Regions from separate parts of the Thioalkalivibrio sp. ALE21 genome, predicted to be linked through region 2. Evidence: predicted binding sites of a transcription regulator. Region 2 holds the regulator's gene; each other region holds the start of a gene.
What was found. Region 2 encodes sigma-54, which starts transcription at its own class of promoters, with help from an activator protein. Its sites were predicted from a motif close to TGGCANGNTNCNTGCTT; they were not measured.
Positions count from the first base shown of each region.

Region 1: a site for sigma-54 is predicted at 2,265-2,281, ahead of cynS (cyanase). Genes of this name have one in related genera too.
Region 3: a site for sigma-54 is predicted at 2,900-2,916, ahead of D893_RS09845 (TorF family putative porin). Genes of this name have one in related genera too.
Region 4: a site for sigma-54 is predicted at 1,914-1,930, ahead of glnA (glutamate--ammonia ligase). Genes of this name have one in related genera too.

Region 1 covers NZ_QKMA01000006.1:89,862-94,901, reverse strand. The annotation lists gene D893_RS07275 (EAL domain-containing protein) at 1-1,594, opposite strand, end outside; gene cynS (cyanase) at 1,773-2,219, opposite strand; gene D893_RS07265 (sigma 54-interacting transcriptional regulator) at 2,402-4,060, opposite strand; gene D893_RS07260 (ABC transporter permease) at 4,269-5,040, opposite strand, start outside.
Region 2 covers NZ_QKMA01000004.1:57,701-62,740, forward strand. The annotation lists gene lptC (LPS export ABC transporter periplasmic protein LptC) at 1-481, shown strand, start outside; gene lptA (lipopolysaccharide transport periplasmic protein LptA) at 478-1,020, shown strand; gene lptB (LPS export ABC transporter ATP-binding protein) at 1,017-1,757, shown strand; gene D893_RS05020 (RNA polymerase factor sigma-54) at 1,842-3,365, shown strand; gene raiA (ribosome-associated translation inhibitor RaiA) at 3,369-3,707, shown strand; gene D893_RS05030 (PTS sugar transporter subunit IIA) at 3,712-4,176, shown strand; gene hprK (HPr(Ser) kinase/phosphatase) at 4,179-5,040, shown strand, end outside.
Region 3 covers NZ_QKMA01000011.1:43,486-48,525, forward strand. The annotation lists gene D893_RS09830 (ABC transporter substrate-binding protein) at 1-44, opposite strand, end outside; gene D893_RS09835 (ammonium transporter) at 420-1,670, opposite strand; gene glnK (P-II family nitrogen regulator) at 1,710-2,048, opposite strand; gene D893_RS09845 (TorF family putative porin) at 2,122-2,844, opposite strand; gene folB (dihydroneopterin aldolase) at 3,164-3,526, opposite strand; gene D893_RS09855 (amidoligase family protein) at 3,671-4,666, shown strand; gene D893_RS09860 (gamma-glutamyl-gamma-aminobutyrate hydrolase family protein) at 4,632-5,040, shown strand, end outside.
Region 4 covers NZ_QKMA01000003.1:59,900-64,939, reverse strand. The annotation lists gene glyQ (glycine--tRNA ligase subunit alpha) at 1-492, opposite strand, end outside; gene D893_RS03510 (cation diffusion facilitator family transporter) at 602-1,795, shown strand; gene glnA (glutamate--ammonia ligase) at 2,014-3,423, shown strand; gene D893_RS03500 (cold-shock protein) at 3,573-3,776, opposite strand; gene D893_RS03495 (SDR family NAD(P)-dependent oxidoreductase) at 3,958-4,713, opposite strand; gene D893_RS03490 (fused response regulator/phosphatase) at 4,710-5,040, opposite strand, start outside.

The DNA of each region.
Region 1 (5,040 bases), on a different contig from region 2:
AGGTGTTGCGGCCCTGGGCCTTGGCGCGGTACATGGCCGCGTCCGCCTGGGTGATCAGGGCCTCGGGCGACCCGCCGTTATCGGGGAACAGAGTGATCCCCAGCGAGCCTCCGACCTGCAGCGAGCGCCACCCGCCCACCGCGAAGGGCTCGGCGATCACCGCCAGGATCTCCCGGGCCCGCTCCTCGAGGGCCTCCAGCGATTCGACATCGTCCAGCAGGACGATGAACTCGTCGCCGCCCAGGCGGGCGATGGTGTTGGCCCGTACCCGGTCCTTGAGCCGGTCGGCGAGGATCTTCAGGAGTTCGTCGCCGACCTGGTGGCCGAGGCTGTCGTTGATGGTCTTGAAACGGTCGAGGTCCAGGAACAGGATCGCGACCCGCCCGCCATCTTCGGCACTGGTGTTGATCGCCGAACGCATGCGCTGGGTCAGCAGCACCCGGTTGGGCAGGTCGGTCAGCGGGTCGTGGCTGGCGCGATGCGCCAGCTCGGCCTCGTGCCGGCGCAGGCGGGTCTCGGCCTCGCGGCGCTGCTGCACCTCGCGCCCGAGGTCGCGGTTGATCCGGTGGTAGCGCATGGTGGCCGCGGCCATCAGCGCCAGCAGCCCCAGCAGCAAGGCGATGGTGACCGCCGGGTTCTCGCGCCAGTAGAGCAGCGGGTCCAGGGCCGGGTTGCGTTCGTAGGGCGGGGCGCCCAGGCGTTCCAGCAGGTCATGTATCGGGGCGTAGGACAGCGGCGCGGCCCAGCCGAAATATTCGCCGGCCCCACTTGCCGGGTGACCCTCCGGCATCTCCAGCAGGGCCACGGTCACCGCGTTGGCCAGGGCTTCGTCGGCATGTTCCATGCGCGAGAACGGCCATTCCGGGAACAGGCGGGTGGTGTGCTCGAACGGAAAGCCGGGGGTGTCGCGCGGTTCCAGCACCCGCAGTTCGCCGGGTTCGAACGCCCCGGCCCCGGCCATGCGGTCGAGCACGCCGGTGCGGACCGTGCCGGCGTCCGCGCGGCCGTCGAGCACGGCCTCGACCACGCGGTCATGCGGCATGTCGGTGAAAGTCAGCTCGGCGAGTTCCTCGCGCGGATCCACGCCGGCATCCAGCAGGGCCTCGTGCCCGGCATGCCACCCACCCAGCGAACCTTCCTGCACCGCAAACAGGTGCTGGCCGGCGATGTGTTCCAGCGCAGTGATGTCGTCGCGGTCGGCGCGCGTGAATATGACACCGCCGAACAGCCGGACCGGTTCGCCTTCGTGTGACGCGATCAGTGTGGTCAGGCGGCTGATGCCGTGGGCGTATTCCAGCTGGACGTAGTGTCCGGTATTGGTGAGAACGAAATCGATCTCTTCCCCCGCCACCGCGTCTTCCAGTTCGGGGTAGTTCATCGCCCGCATGCGGAAGCGGACGCCGAAATCTTCACCCACGGCCTCGGTCAGGTAGTCCGCTGTCGGTTGCCAGCGGGCCTCGGCTGCGCTTGCCTCGCGCACCGCGAGAACACCGATGTCCACCGTCGTGGCCCCATCCGGAGCGCCGGCGACCGCGCCCGGGAGGGACGGGAGCAGCATCACGGCCAGGACGAGGGTGCGGGGCAGCCATTTCATGCCGGTCAGCCTACTACGAACCGGGCAGTGGATGCTCGTACGTGCAGACAACGGTTTGATTCGGGAACCTTTCGTGCCCGCGAGGGGCAGGGAAATGCAGGGAGGGCAGGGAGGAAAGGCTGGCAGAGCCCCGCCCGGGCCACGGCCACGGGCGGGCAAGGGGGCGAGTGGCCGGTGTTCACCAGCTCTTGTAGGGCAGGAACTTGCCGTTCCAGGTGATCTTCACCCGATCCCCCTTCGGGTCCTCGACCTTGTCGATGTCCATGGTGAAGTCGATGGCGCTCATGATGCCGTCGCCGAACTTTTCGTGGATCAGCGCCTTCATGGTGTCACCGTACACGTTGATTGCCTCGTAGAAGCGGTAGATCACCGGGTCGGTCGGGATGGTCTTGTCCCAGTGCTTGTGCGGGAACGCCTGCAGGGCCTTCGACACGTCGGGGCCCAGGTCGAGAAACGCGGTGAGCCGGTCGGCCGCCTCGGCGTCGAGGTGATTCATGCCGTAGCAGGCCGAGGTCACGTAGACCTCGTGCAGGCCGGTGGCCTCGGCGATGCCGGCCCAGGTCGCGGACCGGCTCTCCTTGGCTTCGAGGATGGTGGCGGTCATTTCGGTCTTGCTGAGGGTCATGGTGGCCTCCCGGTTGGTGTCGGATCAGTGTTGCCACCCAATGCTCTGCAGATCCCGTGCCAGCTGGACGCCGTTCACCGGATCCGCTCCGGGACGGCCGTACGGGAGCACGGGTCGGGTGAGGCGGACACTTTGTCCGCTCCCGGTGCGGACAAAGTGTCGACAATGTCCGCACCGGGGTCTCAGGCCAGTCCCAGTTTCTTCAGGCGGTAGCGCAGCTGGCGCGGGGTGAGGCCCAGGTCCATGGCGGCACGGGTCTTGTTGCCGCCGCTGCGTTCGATGGCGTCCCGCAGCTGGTCGGCCTCGGAGGCGTGCACGCGGCGGTAGGGGCGGACGATGCCGGGGCCGGCCGCCCCGTCGGAGTGCGCCTCGTTGCCGTGCGTGCCGGGAAAGGCCGGGGTGTCCGGTGATGGTGCGGTGTCGGGTTGCGGGGAACCGGCAGGGCCGGTGGCGTGCAGTCCGGGGCTGATGCGCGATTCCTCGTGCAGGATCTCGTCGATCAGGCCGGTGCCGATGCGGCCCTCGCTGGAGAGCAGCACCGCGCGTTCCAGCACGTTCTCCAGCTGGCGGATGTTGCCCGGCCAGTCGAAGGTCTCCAGACGCTCCATAACCCCGTCGTCCAGGACCACGTTCCAGCCATGGACGTGGGTGTAACGGTCGAGAAAGTGCCGTGAGAGCAGGCGAATGTCGCTGGCGCGATCGCGCAGCGCGGGCATGTGCAGCGGGATCACGTTGAGGCGGTAGAACAGATCGAGCCGGAATTCCCCGGCATTGACCGCTTTCTGCAGGTCCTTGTGGGTGGCGGCGACCACGCGCACGTCCACCGGGATGTCGCGCGATCCCCCGATGGGCTGCACGACCCGTTCCTGCAGCACGCGCAGGATCTTGGACTGAAGCGCCTCCGGCATGTCGCCGATCTCGTCGAGGAACAGGGTGCCGCCGTCGGCCAGGGCGATCTTGCCGGTCTTGGCGCTGGAGGCCCCCGTGAAGGCGCCTTTCTCGTGGCCGAACAGTTCCGATTCCAGCAGGTCGGCGGGGATCGCGGCACAGTTCAGGGAGATGAACGGTCGCGTGTTGCGCTGGCTGATCCGGTGGATCATGCGCGCGATCTTTTCCTTGCCGGTCCCGGAGTCGCCGGTGATCAGCACCGTGGCCTGGGTGTCGGCGATGCGGTGGACCTGCTTGAGGACGCTGCGCAGGGCGGGGCTCTCGCCGAGGATTCCGTATTTCGCCCCCTGGGTGTCGAGGGCGCTCTTGAGGTAGCGGTTTTCCGAGACCAGTTCGGCCGTGCGTTCGGCGATCAGCTGGTTGATGCGCAGGACCTGGCCGATCATGGAGGCGACAACGCGCAGCACGTTGAGATCGTCCTGGAACTGGCGCGAGCGGCGGCGCAGCCGGTGGACCCCGAGTACGCCGATCGGCTGTTCGTCCTGCACGATGGGGACCCCGATATATGCCACGGTCTCCTGCGGCAGGGTCGAGCGGTCGACCGCCCGGGCGAGATATTCCGGCTCGTTGTCGATGTCCTGGATCAGCGCGATCTGTCCGGTCTTCATCACCCGGCCGGTCACGCCCTCGCCCAGCGAGTAGCTGCCGCGCTCGCGTTCGGCGTCGGTCAGGCCGTAGGCATGCCGGATCTTCAGCTGTCCGCTGTCCGGGTCGGGCAGCAGGACCCGGCCGCGGTTGAGGCCCAGCAGCTGGGACATCATGCCGAGGATGCGGTAGATGGCGGCGTCGGGGTCGCGCGAGCGGCCCATCAGCCGGGCGACCTCCAGCAGCAGGGTGATCTCCTGCTCGCGGGTCGCCTGGTCGGTGCGGTCTTCGGTGGCGGTGTCGTTCATGCCCGGTGGACATGCAGAAACCCTGCCAGTGTCAGGGAGCCGGGCACGGCGCCATGCAGCGCCCGGTTGGTCCGGCGGTGGGGCCCCGTAATGCACGCGAATGGTGCAATCCTGCGATATCCGTGCTTCGGCGGTGCAGGTGGAAAGGGAAAAAGGCCCGGCCGCGAACGGCCGGGCAGATGGAGGGAGCAGGGAGGAAGGGGGTGGTTCAGCTTTCGGCGTGGTAGCTGCTGCGCCGGATCAGCCGCACGCAGATGGCGTCCAGCATATAGCCGATCAGGCCGATCACCAGTACGAAGGCCGCCAGCTTGTCGTACTCGAGCGTGTCGCGGGCATCGTTGATGGCGTAGCCGAGTCCCGAGGTCACGCCCAGGTATTCCGCCGGCACCAGTACGATCCAGGCCACGCCGACGGCCAGGCGGATGCCGGCGAACACGTCCTGGGCGATCGCGGGCATCACGATGTAGCGCAGCGTGTGGTAGGGGTTGGCGCCCAGGTTGGAGCCGACCTTCAGCCACATCGGATCGATGCGCTGCACCCCGTGTGCGGTGGCGTAGGTGATCGGCCAGACCGCGGCGATGGCGATCAGGAAGATGATCGCCGCATCCCAGGTGGCGAAGGCCAGCACCGCGATCGGCATCCACGCCAGGGGCGAGATCATGCGCAGGAACTGGAACGGCACGTGGGTGGTTTCGCGCAGCACGTTGAAATAGCCGATCATCACCCCCAGCGGGACCCCGATCAGGATCGCGTAGAGCAGGCCGAAGCCGACCCGGTGCAGGCTGGATTCGATCGGCGACCACACCTGCCCGGAACTCACGATGTCCCAGAAGGCGGTCAGCGTGGGCCCGGGGGCGAAGCTGGCGAAGGCCATGGTGTCGGGGTTGTTGGCGATCAGCCAGCCACCCCACCACCACAGGGCCAGCAGCCCGGCGATGCCGAGCAGCGGGTACTGCAGCCGCCGGCGCAGGTGGTTCGCG
Region 2 (5,040 bases):
CGCGGCCGACGCCGAACCCACGCTGCAGATCGAGGGGTTTACCGCGCATGTCACTGGCGAGGACGGGCGGCCCACCCACCGCCTGCAGGGGTCGCGGCTGCGCGAATACGACCGGGATGCGGTCCAGTTCATCGATGACCCGGAGCTGGATCTGCTGGACCAACGGGGCCTGAACTGGACCTGGCGGGCCCCGCGCGCGGCGCATCAGCCCGATCGCGAACTGCTGCATACCTTCGGCCACACCCGCGGCGTGCGCCCCGAACGCAACGAGCGCGTGCGCACGGTGATCGAGTCGCGCGACGTGCGCGTGGCGCTGGACACCCGGCTGACGACCTCGTCGGCGTCGAGCACTCTGGAACAGCCGGGACTGTTCCAGCGGGGTACCGGCCTGCGCGCCGACCCGCAAGCGGATACCATTGAACTGCTCGCCGAGGTCTACACGCTGTACAGCGACCTGCCGCAGGAGGACCGCCCGGAATGAACCCGGCCACAACCGAACATCGCCGCGCGGGCATCCGCCGACCGGCCCCGCTGCTTGCCGTGGCGGGCGTACTCGCACTGATCCTGGCAGCCCCGCCGGCGACCGGCCGCGAGGATGCCCTGCCGGTGGAGATCACCGCGGACCACGCCGAGATGGACGAACGCGCGGGCACCGGCACCTACACCGGCGACGTAATCGTGGTGCGCGGCGATGCCACGCTGGAAGCAGACCGCGTGATCGTGCACATGCGCGAGCGCCGCCCCTACGAGATCGAGGCCCACGGCGAGCCCGCACGCCTGGAGTCGCCCGATCCCGAGACCGGCGAGATGCGCATCGCCGAAGGGCTGCGCATCGACTATTTCCTCGACGAGGAACGCGTGATCCTGACCGAACGGGCGCGCGTCATCACCGCCGCCGAGGATGCCCGCGGGCAGCGCATCACCTATGACCTCGAGCGCGACGTGATCCGCGCGGAACGCGGCGACACCGACGACGAGCGCGTGCACATCCGCCTGCAGCCACGCGAGGACGATCCATGAGGCCCGCGGCCGACGGCCATCTGGTCGCCCGCGAGCTGAGCAAGCGCTATGGCCAGCGTACCGTGCTGGACGCAATGGACGTGGACCTGGTGCCCGGCGAGGTGGTCGGCCTGCTGGGACCCAACGGGGCCGGCAAGACCACCTGTTTCTACAGTCTGGTCGGCCTGATCCGGCCCAATACCGGGCGCATCACCCTGGGCGGGCGCGACATCACGCAGGCCCCCATCCACGAACGCGCCCGCGCCGGGCTGGGCTATCTCCCGCAGGAGGCCTCGATCTTCCGCCGCCTGTCGGTCCAGGACAACCTGCAGGCAGTGCTGGAACTGCGGCCCGGACTGGACCGCCACGAGCGCCGCCGCATTGGCGATGCCCTGATCGAGGAATTCCAGCTCGAAACCGTGCGCCACAGCCCCGGCATCGCGTTGTCCGGAGGCGAACGGCGGCGCGCCGAGATCGCCCGTGCGCTGGCCGGTGATCCGCGGTTTATCTGCCTGGACGAACCCTTCGCCGGGGTCGACCCGATCTCGGTCAGCGAGATCCAGGAAGTGATCCGCCACCTGGCCGAACGCGGCATCGGCGTACTAATCTCGGACCACAACGTGCGCGAGACCCTGGGCATCTGCCACCGCGCCTACATCCTCAGCGAGGGGCACCTTCTGAGCGCGGGAACGCCGGAGGAACTGCTGGACGATGCCCGCGTGCGCGAGGTCTACCTCGGCGAAAATTTCCGCCTGTGACACCGATCGCCACATCCGGCCGGTGCACAAGGCCACAACAAGGGATTACTATTCACTTATGGTGAACAACGCCTCTCCCAACTCATGCTGAAGCCCGGGCTGAACCTGCAGCTCGGTCAGACGCTGACCATGACGCCGCAGCTGCAGCAGGCCATCCGGCTGTTGCAGCTCTCGACGCTGGAGCTCCAGGCCGAGATCCAGCAGGCGCTGGAAAGCAACCCCATGCTGGAACAGGCCGAGGACGACGAACTCGGCGCCGATGGCGAAGAAACCCCGGACCCCGGCACCGAGGGCGAGAACGAGACCGCCAGCGATGCCGCCGCCGGCACCGGCGAAACGGTGGACGCCGGCGGTTCGGAGGATGTCATCCCCGACGAACTGGTGACCGACACCCGCTGGGAAGACATCTACGACGCCAGCGCCAGCCCGCGCGGACTGGACGACCGCGATCCCCTGGAAAACACCTCGGACGACGATGGCGGTGGCCTGCAGGACCACCTGCTGTGGCAGCTGCATCTGTCGCACCTGACCCCGCGTGACCAGCGCATCGGCGCCGCCCTGATCGACACCATCAACGGCGACGGTTACCTCGAGGGGGACGTCGAGACCCTGGCCGACACCATCAGTCAGGGCGAGGACACCCCGGTCGGCACCGACGAGGTGGAGGCAGTGCGCCACTGGCTGCAGCACTGCGACCCCCTCGGGGTCGGGTCGCTGGATCTGCGCGAGTGCCTGGAGGTCCAGCTGGGCGAGCTGGCGCCGGACGCGCCCTCGCGCGAAGCCGCGCGCGCGGTCCTGGAACACGGCATGGACGCCCTTGCCCGGCGTGACTACAAGGCACTGCAGCGCCAGAGCGGCGTGCGCGATGCCGACGAGCTGGCCGCGGCCCTGGACCTGATCCGTACGCTCAACCCGCGTCCCGGCGCCCAGATCAGCGAGACGCCGCCGGAATACGTGGTCCCGGATGTCTACGTGCGTCATACCGACCAGGGCTGGCAGGTCGACCTGAATCCCGAGATCGCCCCGCGCATTCGCGTCAACGACCTCTACGCCGGCATGGTCCGCCAGGTCTCCGATGCCCGCGACAGCGCATTCATGCGCGACCAGCTGCAGGAGGCGCGGTGGTTCATCAAGAGCCTGCACAGCCGCAACGACACCCTCCTGCGCGTAGCGCGAGCGATCGTCGAACGCCAGCAGGGGTTCCTGGAACACGGCGAGGTGGCGATGCAGCCGCTGATCCTGCGCGACATCGCCGAAGCCCTGGAGATGCACGAGTCCACGATCTCGCGGGTGACCACGCAGAAATACATGCACACCCCCCGCGGAGTGTTCGAATTCAAGTATTTCTTCTCCAGTCACGTGGGCACCAGCGACGGCGGGGAATGCTCCGCGACCGCGATTCGTGCCATGATCCGCGAACTCATCGAAGAGGAAACGCCGGGCAAACCGCTCAGCGATTCCCGCCTCGCCCAGATCCTGGCGGATCGGGGCATCAACGTGGCCCGACGTACCGTGGCCAAATACCGGGAGGGCATGAACCTGCCATCCTCCAGCGAACGCCGCCAGATGGCCGCCATGCCGACCGGAAGCAAACCGAAAGGAGCCTGACCCATGCAGATCAACCTCACCGGACACCACGTCGAAATCACCGACGCCCTGCGCGACTACGTCAACGAGAAATTCGAGAAGCTGGAACGCCACTTCGACAAGGTGATCGACGTGCACGTGGTGCTGACCCACGAGAAGACGCAGAAGCTGCACAACAAGGCGGAAGCGAATCTGCAGGTCACCGGCAACCACATCCACGCCGAGGCCAGCCACGACGACATGTACGCCGCCATCGACGGCCTGATCGACAAGGTCGACCGCCAGCTGATCAAGCACAAGGAGAAGGTCAAGGACCATCATCGCGCCGAAGGCCACCAGCGCAACCGCGAACAGACCCCGTAAACCGATGAACCCGGCCGAGCTCATCACCCCGGAGCGCATCGGACTGGAAGCCGACTGCTCCAGCAAGAAACGAGCGCTGGAAACCCTCGCCGATCTGCTGGTGGACGGGGCCGCGGACGGGCTGGCGGCCAGCGCCGCGTTCGAAGCCATGTCGGCCCGCGAAAAACTGGGCTCCACCGGGCTCGGCCATGGCGTGGCGATTCCGCACGGCCGTCTGGCCGAGCTGGATACGCCCCGCATCGCGGTCCTGCGTCTGGATCAGGGCGTGGATTTCGAGGCCATGGACCACGAACCGGTGGACATCCTGATCGCCCTGCTGGTGCCGGAAGAGGCCACCAGCGAACACCTGGACCTGCTGGCCCAGCTCGCACGCGGCCTGTCGCAGCCGGACACCCTCGCCGGCATCCGGCGCGCCGCGGACAGCGCGGGGGTCCAGCAGGCCCTCACCCGGGCCCTGGGAGACACCTGACCATGGCCGACCGGGCGGAGGCGGCAGGCGACGGCACCGCGAGCAACATCACCATCGCCGCGCTCACGCGGGCGATGGGGAGCCGTCTGGACCTGCGCTACGTCCACGGGGAGGAGGCCGCGGGCGACCGCGAACTCCTGGGAGTCGGCGATGGCGACCTGCCGCTGGCCGGCCATCTCAACCTGATCCGCCCCAACCGCATCCAGGTCATCGGCGACTACGAGGCCCGCTACATCGCCGGCCTGTCCGACGAACAGCGTGACCACCTTGTGCTGGAGATGGCCCGCACCGGCACCACCATGGTGATTTTCGCCGAGGACACCTGCCCGTTCCCGCGCATGCCCCACGCTGGTGACGACCCTCTACCAGTGATACTGTGCACTCGCACCTCCTCGCACGAAGTCATCGCCCTGCTCCGCTATTTCCTGCAGCAGCGCCTCGCTCATTTCGAGGTGCGCCACGGGGTGTTCATGGAGATCCTCGGGATCGGCGTGCTGATCTCGGGGGCGTCGAGCGTCGGCAAGAGCGAGGTAGCGCTGGAACTGATCTCGCGGGGCCATCGGCTGATCGCCGATGATGCCCCCGAATTCGCGCGCATTGCCCCCGATATCGTGCGCGGACACTGCCCCGCCCTGCTCCAGGACCTGCTCGAGGTGCGCGGCCTGGGCGTGCTCAACATCCGCGCGATGTACGGCGACTCGGCGATCAAGGGCGGCAAATATCTGCGCCTGATCATCGATCTGCGCGACCACAACGAGCCCTCGCCGGTGCCGGACGATCGTCTGAACGGGCGTCGCGGCGAAAGCGAGATCCTCGGCCTGCGCATCCCGCTGATCAGCCTGCCGGTGGCGCCGGGGCGCAACA
Region 3 (5,040 bases), on a different contig from region 2:
GCGCGACCGGGCGAAACGAGGTTTGCAAGCTTTTTGAATTTCATTGGCTCTATCTCCGCTGACCATCACCACAAAGAGACTGATTTGTCTCGCATGTAACTGGCCTGCAAACGGGATGCCAGAAATAATCTTTCCGCAATTTCAATTGGTTATTAAGACAACCCCAAACAAGGAAGATCAACACTGGTGCGAATTGCCCCGCCACTGATCGTATTCGCACTCGCAACGAACAGGCACCCTCCGATCGGCAGGTCTGCGGGATCCGCGTTCATCGCCCCAAAAAAGAGGGCGCCGCGAGGGCGCCCTGAAGGCCAACTTCCGGGTCCTGGGAGAGACCGTGCTGTCGGCGTCGGAGGAGACAAGTTGCGGGGCCGGCCTCCCGGCCCCGTCCAGCCTGCGTACAGGCTATGGGTTTCGCGTTACTTGTTCGTGAACTCGGGGTAGGCCTCGAGGCCGCACTCGGTCACGTCGGCACCGATCTCTTCTTCCTCTTCGCCCAGGCGGATGCCCATGGCCATCTTGAGGATGAACCACACCAGCAGGCTGGCGAGGAAGACGAAGATGAAGATCGCCGCCAGACCCGCGATCTGCGCCACGAAGGTCGCATCCGGGTTGGACAGCAGGACCGCGAGCACGCCCCAGATGCCGGCCGTGCCGTGGGCCGAGATCGCACCCACCGGGTCATCGATCTTGACCTTGTCCAGGGCGACGATGGAGAACACCACGATCACGCCACCCACGGCGCCGATGAAGGTCGCCAGCAGCGGGCTGGGCATCAGCGGTTCGGCGGTGATGGACACCAGGCCGGCGACCGCGCCGTTCAGGGCCATGGTCAGATCGGCCTTGCCGAACATCAGACGGGTGGTGATCAGCGCGGCAATCACGCCCCCGGCCGCGGCCAGGTTGGTGTTGGTGAACACGGCCGCCACGGCATTCGCGGATTCAACGTCGGACACCTTGAGCTCGGAACCGCCGTTGAAGCCGAACCAGCCCAGCCAGAGGATCAGCACGCCCAGCGTCGCCAGCGGCATGCTGGAGCCCGGGATCGCGTTGATCTGGCCGTCCTTGCCGTACTTGCCCTTGCGCGCCCCCAGCAGCAGGACGCCCGCCAGCGCGGCCACGGCACCGGTGAAGTGGACGATGCCCGAACCGGCGTAGTCGAGATAGCCGATCTGGTCCAGCATGCCGCCGCCCCAGCTCCAGAAGCCCTGGATCGGGTAGATCACGCCGGTGAGGACCACGGCGAAGGCGAGGAAGGCCCACAGCTTCATGCGTTCGGCAACCGCCCCGGAAACAATCGACATCGCGGTGGCCACGAACACCACCTGGAAGAAGAAGTCCGCGCGGTCGGAGTAGTAGATGTCGCCACCGCTGCCCAGCACCTCGGACACGGCGTTGTCACCGGTGATAAAGAAGCCCAGGCCCGGGATCAACGAGGTGAGCCCGTCGCTGTACATGATGTTGTAGCCGATCAGCATGTACATGACCGAGGCGATGGAATAAAGGGAGATGTTCTTGGTGAGGATTTCGGCCACGCTCTTGGTCCGCACCATGCCGGCCTCGAGCATGGTAAAGCCCGCGGCCATCCACATGACCAGTGCGCCGGCCATCAGGAAGTAAAAGGTGTCAAGGGCGTAGGCCACCTCGACGACTTGCTGTTCGATATCCATTTTCGGATTACCTCATCTAATAATGACCGAGATGGGCGCTCAGAGCGCTTCGGTTCCGGTTTCACCCGTGCGGATTCGCAGGACCTGCTCGACCGGCGAGACAAAGATCTTTCCGTCCCCGATCTTGCCGGTGCTCGCGGCCTTCGAAACGGCTTCGATCACCTGGTCGACCAGGCTGTCATCCACCGCAACCTCCAGCTTGACCTTGGGCAGAAAGTCCACGACGTATTCAGCACCGCGGTACAGTTCGGTGTGGCCGCGCTGGCGACCGAAACCCTTGACTTCGGTCATGGTGATGCCCTGCACACCGATCTCGGACATCGCCTCGCGCACATCATCAAGCTTGAACGGCTTGATCACGGCAGTAATCATCTTCATGTCAGACTCCTCTCCGGCGAGCCGCTGCCCGGGGGCAACGACCCGCAACGATGTTTTGCTTCCGGTTCAACGATCAGAAGGATTTCGACCAGCCCACCCAGGCGCGCATGTCTTCGTCATCGACATCGGCGTAGGCCAGGTTCAGGCTGAATTCGCCGAACTCGCCGGCATCGCGGGCGAGGCTGGCGGAGTAGTGGGTGTAATCGTCATTGTCGCTGTCGTCGTACGTCTGACGTCCGACCATGAAACCGGCGCTGTAGACCTCGGCGAACGGCACATCCAGGCCGCCGTAGAAATAGACGTCGTCGCTTTCCAGAAGCGACTCGGACGCGCTGTCGGTCACCACCCACTGAACACCGCCGTAAAAACCGATCATGTCCATGTCATAACTGACTGACCCGACCAGTTCGCCGAAATCGTAAGAGACGGAATCCCCCTCGAACTCGGCATCGGGGTAGGCGTAATACACGTAACCCACGTCGTACCCGAAGCCGTTGTCAAAGGAATCGGCAAACCCACCGTAAAGATCGAGCTCGTAGGTCGTGCCGTCGTCTTCCTCGAAATCCACGTTGGATGCCCAGGTCCCCAGGTAAAACCCGGAGGCATGCTCCCAGTCAAAACCACCCTGGATAGCGGCGCCGCCATCGGTTTCGGAAAAGCCCCGCAGTTCATAATCGGACACGATCGAGATATTGGCCGACACCTCGGCGGCCGCGCTGGAAGTAAAGACGACACCCCCGGTGGACCCGACGGCCAGGATCGCGGTGGCGACGGCGGAATAAGCGAATTTCTTCATTGATTGACTCCCTCTGCGTGTTTTCTGGATGTCGCTGCTTGTCGACACCCGTTCCTTGCAGGGGGCGTGCCAGAAACGTTAAACGGGGCAAAAACCGGTTTTATGCAACGCTGTTGCGGGCAAACCACGGGTGATTGCCACGAACGGGTGCAATCACAAAGTGCAGGCGCACCAAAAGGGGGCAATACGAGGCGGGGCCGCCACCGGAAAGGGCGCCGCGCGGGAAAGAGCAGTACGGGAAAGCTGTGCGGGAGACAGGAGCAGGAAGTGTGGAAGCGTCCTGCCAATCGGCCAGGGCCTGCGCGCCGAAGTCCCGAGGTCAGTCGGTGGCGAGCGAGCCGCGTTCGATGGTGATGCCCACCTCGCGCACCCCGGCCACCGCGCCCGGTTTGCCCAGGGTGATGCGCAGCCACGGCGAACCGAACTGCGCCATCAGGGTCTCGGCGATCTCCTCGGCGAGGGATTCGAGCAGGATGTGGGGTTCGCGGGTCACGATGGCCCGCACCGCGTTGGCCACGGCCTCGTAGTCAACCGTGTCTTCGATCTCGCCGGAGTGGGCGGCCACGCGGGTATCCGCCGCCAGCTCGATGTCGAAACGCAGCGGGCGCCGGATACGCTGTTCCCAGCCGTATACGCCGACCACGGCGGGGATTTCGAGATCGCGCAAATAGATACGGTCCATGCGGGACACCGGGGACACAGGGTTGCGGAGGGGCTTATCGTACTGCCTGCCCCCGCCCGCGTACACCGGGGCGTGCGCTCGTGGCGCAACGCGCTACCATGCCCGGACAGCCCGGCCGATCAGCGCCGCCAGGAGAGCCGCCGCATGTCCGCCACTTCGTTTCTGCCACTGCCGTGGACCCGGACCCCCGAGGGGGCCCGGCGCCGGGTCGGCGTGGAGATCGAGATGGCAGGGGTCTCGCTGGAGACGATGGCCCGCGCCATCATCGACGAATTCGGCGGGCACATCGAGGCCGAGCATGCCTTCGTGCTGCATGTCCGCGACAGTGACGCGGGGGATTTCCAGCTGGAGCTGGATGCCCGCGTACTCAAGGACCGCGGCTATCGCGAGCACCTGGCCCGCCTGGGGGTCGACCTGGAAGACCGCGACCAGGAAGCACTGGAGGCCTGGCTGGCCGATGCCGCCGGGCGCCTGGTCCCGCACGAGATCGTCGCGCCACCCCTGGAACCTGCGCAGCTGCCCCGGCTGGACCGGGTGCGTGCCGCGCTGCAACAGGAAGGCGCGCTGGGCACCGAACGCTCGTTCCTGTACGCGTTCGGGCTGCAGCTGAACATCGAGATCCACAGCCGCGAGCCCGAATGGCTGCTGGCCATCCTGCGGGCCTTCGTGCTCATGTACGAGATCCTCGCGCAGGCGGGGGCCATCGACCTGTCGCGCCGCCTGTCGCCCTACATCCGGCCGTTCCCCGGCGCCTTCGTACGCTACATCCTCGACCCGGATTTCACCCCCGACCGCGCCTCTTTGATCGACACCTACCTGGCCCACAACCCCACGCGCAACCGCCCGCTCGACCTGCTGCCAGTCCTGGCGGAGCTGGATCCGGAACGCGTTGCGGCGGCGCCGGTGGAGCACGAACTGATCAAGCCGCGCCTCGCACTGCACTACCGGTTGCCGGACTGCCGCATCGACGACCCGGCCTGGAGCCTGGCGCACCCGCTGAACGGCTGGGTGGAAGTGGAACAGCTGGCCGCTCATCCCGAACGTCTGGAACGGCTCGCGCGGGAGTACCTGGAGCGCCCGGGCCAGGCAGTAGGCCGCTGGACCGATGAATGGATGCAGCGACTGCGTGCCTGGTTCTGAGCGCCCGCAGCGTCCGGTGATCGCCGTCACCGGCCCGGACCGTGGCGGCACGCCCGCGTGGCTGTTCACCGCCCTCGCGGTGTGGCGGGCCGGCGGCCGCCCCCTGCGCATCCGTCCCGGACGCCCCCGCCGCAACCGGCGCATCGACGCCCTGATCGTCGGTGGCGGGGCCGACGTGGATCCCGAACTTTATGGCGAAACCCTGCCCGAGGGCCCTGACACCACTGCCATCCGCCGGGCGGAGCAACGCCTGTCGCAGCGCCTGATCGGCTACGCCTTCTATCCCGCGCTGTGGTTGCTGCGCCGGCTGTTCCAGTCGAAAAGACCATCGCTGGATCCGGAGCGCGATCGGCTGGAGAAATCCCTGATTCACC
Region 4 (5,040 bases), on a different contig from region 2:
GGGGTGGCAGTCGATCCCGCCCACCTGCTGGAAGTAGGTGAACTGGGTCACCTCCATGCCGTTCAGCCAGACCTCCCAGCCCAGCCCCCAGGCGCCCAGGGTCGGGGACTCCCAGTTGTCCTCGACGAAACGGACGTCGTGGGTCAGCGTGTCGAAGCCCAGCGCCTCCAGCGAGCCGAGATACAGGTCCTGGATGTCGGCCGGGGAGGGCTTCAGCAGCACCTGGAACTGGTAGTAGTGCTGCAGGCGATTGGGATTGTCGCCGTAGCGCCCGTCGGTCGGGCGCCGGCTGGGCTGCACGTAGGCCGCGCGCCACGGTTCCGGCCCGATCGAGCGCAGGAAGGTCGCCGGATGGAAGGTGCCGGCACCCATCTCCATGTCATAGGGCTGCATGACCACGCAGCCGTGGTCGTTCCAGTAATCCTGCAGTCGGCGGATCAGGTCCTGGAAGGTGGGACTCGCGGTCTCGGTTCGGTCGCTTGCGTTCGCCATCGCTGGGGGTCCGGAGCGGATCAGGGGCGGCAGTATATCGGCCCGTGCCCGGGTGCGGCCACCGCCGGGCGGGTCCATAATGAGCGGATTGATCCGTCCCGGAGGGATGATGGCCACGCACAGTGACGACTCAGCCGACGCTCCACGCGACGGCTCGCGCTATCGTGATACACGGCGGGTGACGCTGACCGGCGCTGCGGTCAATTCCGGCCTGGCTGTCACCCAGCTGGCCAGCGGATGGCTGCTGAACTCGCAGGCGCTGATCGCCGACGGCGTGCATACGGTCTCGGACCTGGTCACCGATGCCGTGGTGCTGGTCGCGGCGGGGCATGCGGCCGCCTCCCCTGATCGCAATCACCCCTATGGTCACGGCCGCATCGAAACCCTCGCCACCGTTATTGTGGGGGTCTTTCTCGCTCTCGCCGGCGTTGCCATTGCCTGGGGCGCGGGCAGCCGGCTGCTGGGGCCGGAAGAGCTGACCGGTCCGGCGCCGCTGGCCATCGCATTCGCCGTGGTTACCCTGGTGGCCAAGGAGGGCATGTACCAGTACACGCATCGGGTCGCGCGCCGCCTGGGGTCGCGCATGCTGGAAGCCAACGCCTGGCATCACCGTACCGATGCGATCTCCTCCGTCATTGTCCTGCTGGCAGTCGCCGGTGCGGTAGCGGGGTGGCCGTGGCTGGACGCGGCCGCGGCGCTGGTGGTGGCCGGCTTCATCCTGCATATTGCCGGGCGCCTCGTCTGGCGCAGCGCCGCGGAACTCATCGACACCGCGCTGGAACCGGAGGAGGTCGAGCGAATCCACCGCACCATCCTGGACGTCCCGGGGGTAAAGGACGCCCACATGCTGCGCACCCGGCGCTCCGGCGACGATGCCGTGGCCGACGTGCACGTGCAGGTCGCACCGATGATCTCGGTGTCGGAGGGGCACCGCATCGCTGACGCGGTCCATCAGGCGGTGACCGAGGATGCGGGCGCAGTCTGCGATATAACCGTGCACGTGGATCCCGAAAACGACGAGGATCAGGCCGCCAGCTCGCGGCTGCCATTGCGCCCCGAGTTGGTGGCCGGGCTGCGCGAAGCCTGGTCCGGCTTCCCCGAGCTGGAGGCCCTGGAGCACCTGTCGCTGCACTATCTGGGCGGGCGGGTGCATGCCACCGTTACCCTGCGCCTGGATCCCGGGCTGTCGGGGACAGGGCTTGAGGGGCGCGCGGACCTGCTGACCCGGCAGCTCCGCGAGCACCCGGCGCTGAAGCCGGTGCTGGGCCAGGTGACCATACTCTACCGGCCGTGCACCGAATGAGGGCGGGCTTGATGCATACGCACCACAATAGTGCATTCTATGCACTGCGGGTGTGCGGATCGTGATGGCGTCGCTGCGGAAAAGGGCGTCAGGGCGCTCCGAACCGGGGCTTTCGGTCTGGCACGCCACCTGCATAACCATCGGGCAGACGCCGCTCGGCCTCTGACGACCGCACCGGCATCGACCGTCTCAAACTGAAGACCAGAGGAGTCCTCACTATGTCCGCAGCCGAAGTGCTGAAGCAGATCAAGGAACAGGAAGTCCGCTTCGTCGATTTCCGTTTTACCGATTCCAAGGGCAAGGAACAGCATGTGACCCTGCCGGCCCACGACCTCGACGAAGACGCCTTCGAGGAAGGCAAGATGTTCGACGGTTCCTCCATCTCCGGGTGGAAGGGCATCAATGAGTCCGACATGATCCTGATGCCGGACGCGGAGTCCGCGGCCATCGATCCGTTCTTCGAGGACATGACCATGAACATCCGCTGCGATGTCGTGGAGCCGGCCACCATGCAGGGCTATGACCGCTGCCCGCGGTCCCTGGCGCGTCGCGCCGAGGCCTATCTGCAGAGCACCGGCATCGCCGACACCGCGCTGTTCGGTCCGGAGAACGAATTCTTTGTCTTCGACGACGTGAAGTGGGGCTCCGACCTCTCCGGCTCCTACTGCCGCGTGGACTCCCAGGAGGCCTCGTGGAACTCCGAGCGCGTGTATGACGACGGCAACATCGGCCATCGCCCGGGCGTGAAGGGTGGCTACTTCCCGGTCCCGCCGGTCGACAGCCTGCACGACATCCGCTCCACCATGTGCGAAGTGATGACCGAGATGGGGCTGGTGACCGAAGTGCATCACCACGAGGTGGCGACCGCCGGCCAGTGCGAGATCGGCGTCGGCCCGGCGACCCTGACCAAGAAGTCCGACGAAGTGCAGATGCTCAAGTACGTGGTGCAGAACGTCGCCCACATGCACGGCAAGACCGCCACCTTCATGCCCAAGCCGATTGTCGGCGACAACGGCTCCGGCATGCACGTGCACCAGTCGCTGTCGAAGGACGGCAAGAATCTGTTCTCCGGTGACCTGTACGGCGGCCTGTCCGAAACCGCTCTCTACTACATCGGCGGCATCATCAAGCACGCCCGCGCGCTGAACGCCTTCACCAATCCGTCCACCAACAGCTACAAGCGTCTGGTGCCGGGCTTCGAGGCGCCGGTGATGCTGGCCTACTCCGCGCGCAACCGCTCGGCGTCCATCCGCATCCCGTTCGTGATGAGCCCGAAGGCCCGCCGCATCGAGCTGCGCTTCCCGGACTCCACCGCCAACCCGTATCTGGCGTTCGCCGCGATGCTGATGGCCGGCATCGACGGCATCCAGAACAAGATCCACCCGGGCGAGGCGATGGACAAGAACCTCTACGATCTGCCGCCGGAGGAAGAAAAGGGCATCCCGCAGGTCGCCCATTCGCTGGATCAGGCCCTCGAGGCGCTGGACGGCGACCGCGCGTTCCTGACCCAGGGCGGGGTGTTCACCGACGACATGATCGACGCCTACATCGACCTGAAGATGGAAGACGTCACGCGCATGCGCATGACCACCCATCCGATCGAGTTCGACATGTACTACAGCCTGTAAGCCCCGCGGGTTTTACGGCCGTCAATCATCGGGCCCCGGCGTTCGCGCCGGGGCTTTTTTGTGCGCGGAGAGCGCGCACAAAAAAGGGCCGCCCGAAGGCGGCCCTCTGCTTCCCGAAGCGCGCCCGGAGGCGCGCCGTGCGGGCAGTCTTACAGCGCGGTTACGTCACCCGCGGCCAGACCCTTGGCGGTTTCCTGAATCTCGAAGGAAACCTTCTGGCCTTCGGCCAGGGTCTTGAAGCCCGAACCGTTGATCGCGGAGAAGTGCACGAACACGTCCTTGCCGCCATCATCGGGGGTGATGAAACCGAAACCCTTGCTCTCGTTGAACCACTTAACAACACCGGTATTCACAACTACTTACCTCATCATGTAACTAAAGAAACGTGATTGCGGAACGCTACCAACAGATCAACGGGAGCACTGGTCCAGAAAACTGGGGACTTCCTTGGAGTTGCTGCTTACCGCGAATCACGTATTCGACTATACGCCCCTGCGCCGGCAAAAGCCAATGGGGTGTGATGAAGTTTTTCTGTCAACGCCGACCGGTCAGGCGCGCGTATTCTTCCGGGTCGTTGAGTGCACGGATATCGACAAAGCTTCCGGAGGGCTGCTCGCGCAGCCGTGGCAGTACCTCGAGGATGTCGCGTGCCGCGGTTTCCGGTTCCGGCATGGTGCGGGTGCCGCGCGCGGCCTTCAGCCGCTGCAGGGCGGTGAAGGTCTCGCTGTCGGCCTCGTCGCACAGATAGTCCTGCATCGCGGTGTCGATCAGACCCGGTGCCAGCGAATGCACCGGCACGCCGGGGAATTCGTGCGAGTAGAGCTGCATCAGCATGTTCAGCGCGGCCTTGGACAGCGAATACCCGCTCCAGCCGGCGTTGCCGAACACCGCCGCCCCCGAGGAGATGGCTACGATCTGGCCGACCGGGATCTCGCGCGTCAGCAGACGATCCAGGATCACCTTGTTGGCAAAGGTGTTCACGTCCATCAGCAGGCGCAGTTCCTCCATCGGGGCGTCCGGCATGCGCTGGATATGCCCCAGCAGGCCGGCGTTCAGGATCACCAGATCCAGCCGGGTGACGCCCTGCAGCAGCCGGTCCATGGCCTCCGGGATCGTGTCGAAGTCCGCCAGGTCGATCTGTACGTCGCCGGCGACCCCGTCGTCCGGGCAGCCGCGGCGGCTCATGCCGTAGACCGCCGCGCCGTCGGCGGCGAGGACCCGGGTGAGCCCGAGGCCCAGGCCGCTGGAATTGCCGGTGATCAGGGCCGATTGCGGAGTGGTCGATGTCATGTCTGCTCCTCGCTGAGTGGTTCCATCCAGGCGTACTCGGCCTCCACGAGATTGCCGCTCCCGAGGTGCCGCATCTGCCGGCAAAGACGGTGCACCAGGGTAAGGCCGCGCCCCCACAGCCTTTCGTCGCTCTCGCCCTCCAGCGCCCGCCGTACCCGTTGGTGGTCAAAGCCCGCGCCACTGTCGCGCACACGGATGCGCACGCAGTGCCAGTCGTCCGTGCGGCGATAGCGCAGACTGATACCGATGCGCCCTTCCAGGCGCTCGAGTCCTTCCTGGCGCAGGCGATAGTACTCGGCAAAGCCCTCCGCGGTGGCTTTCATCTCG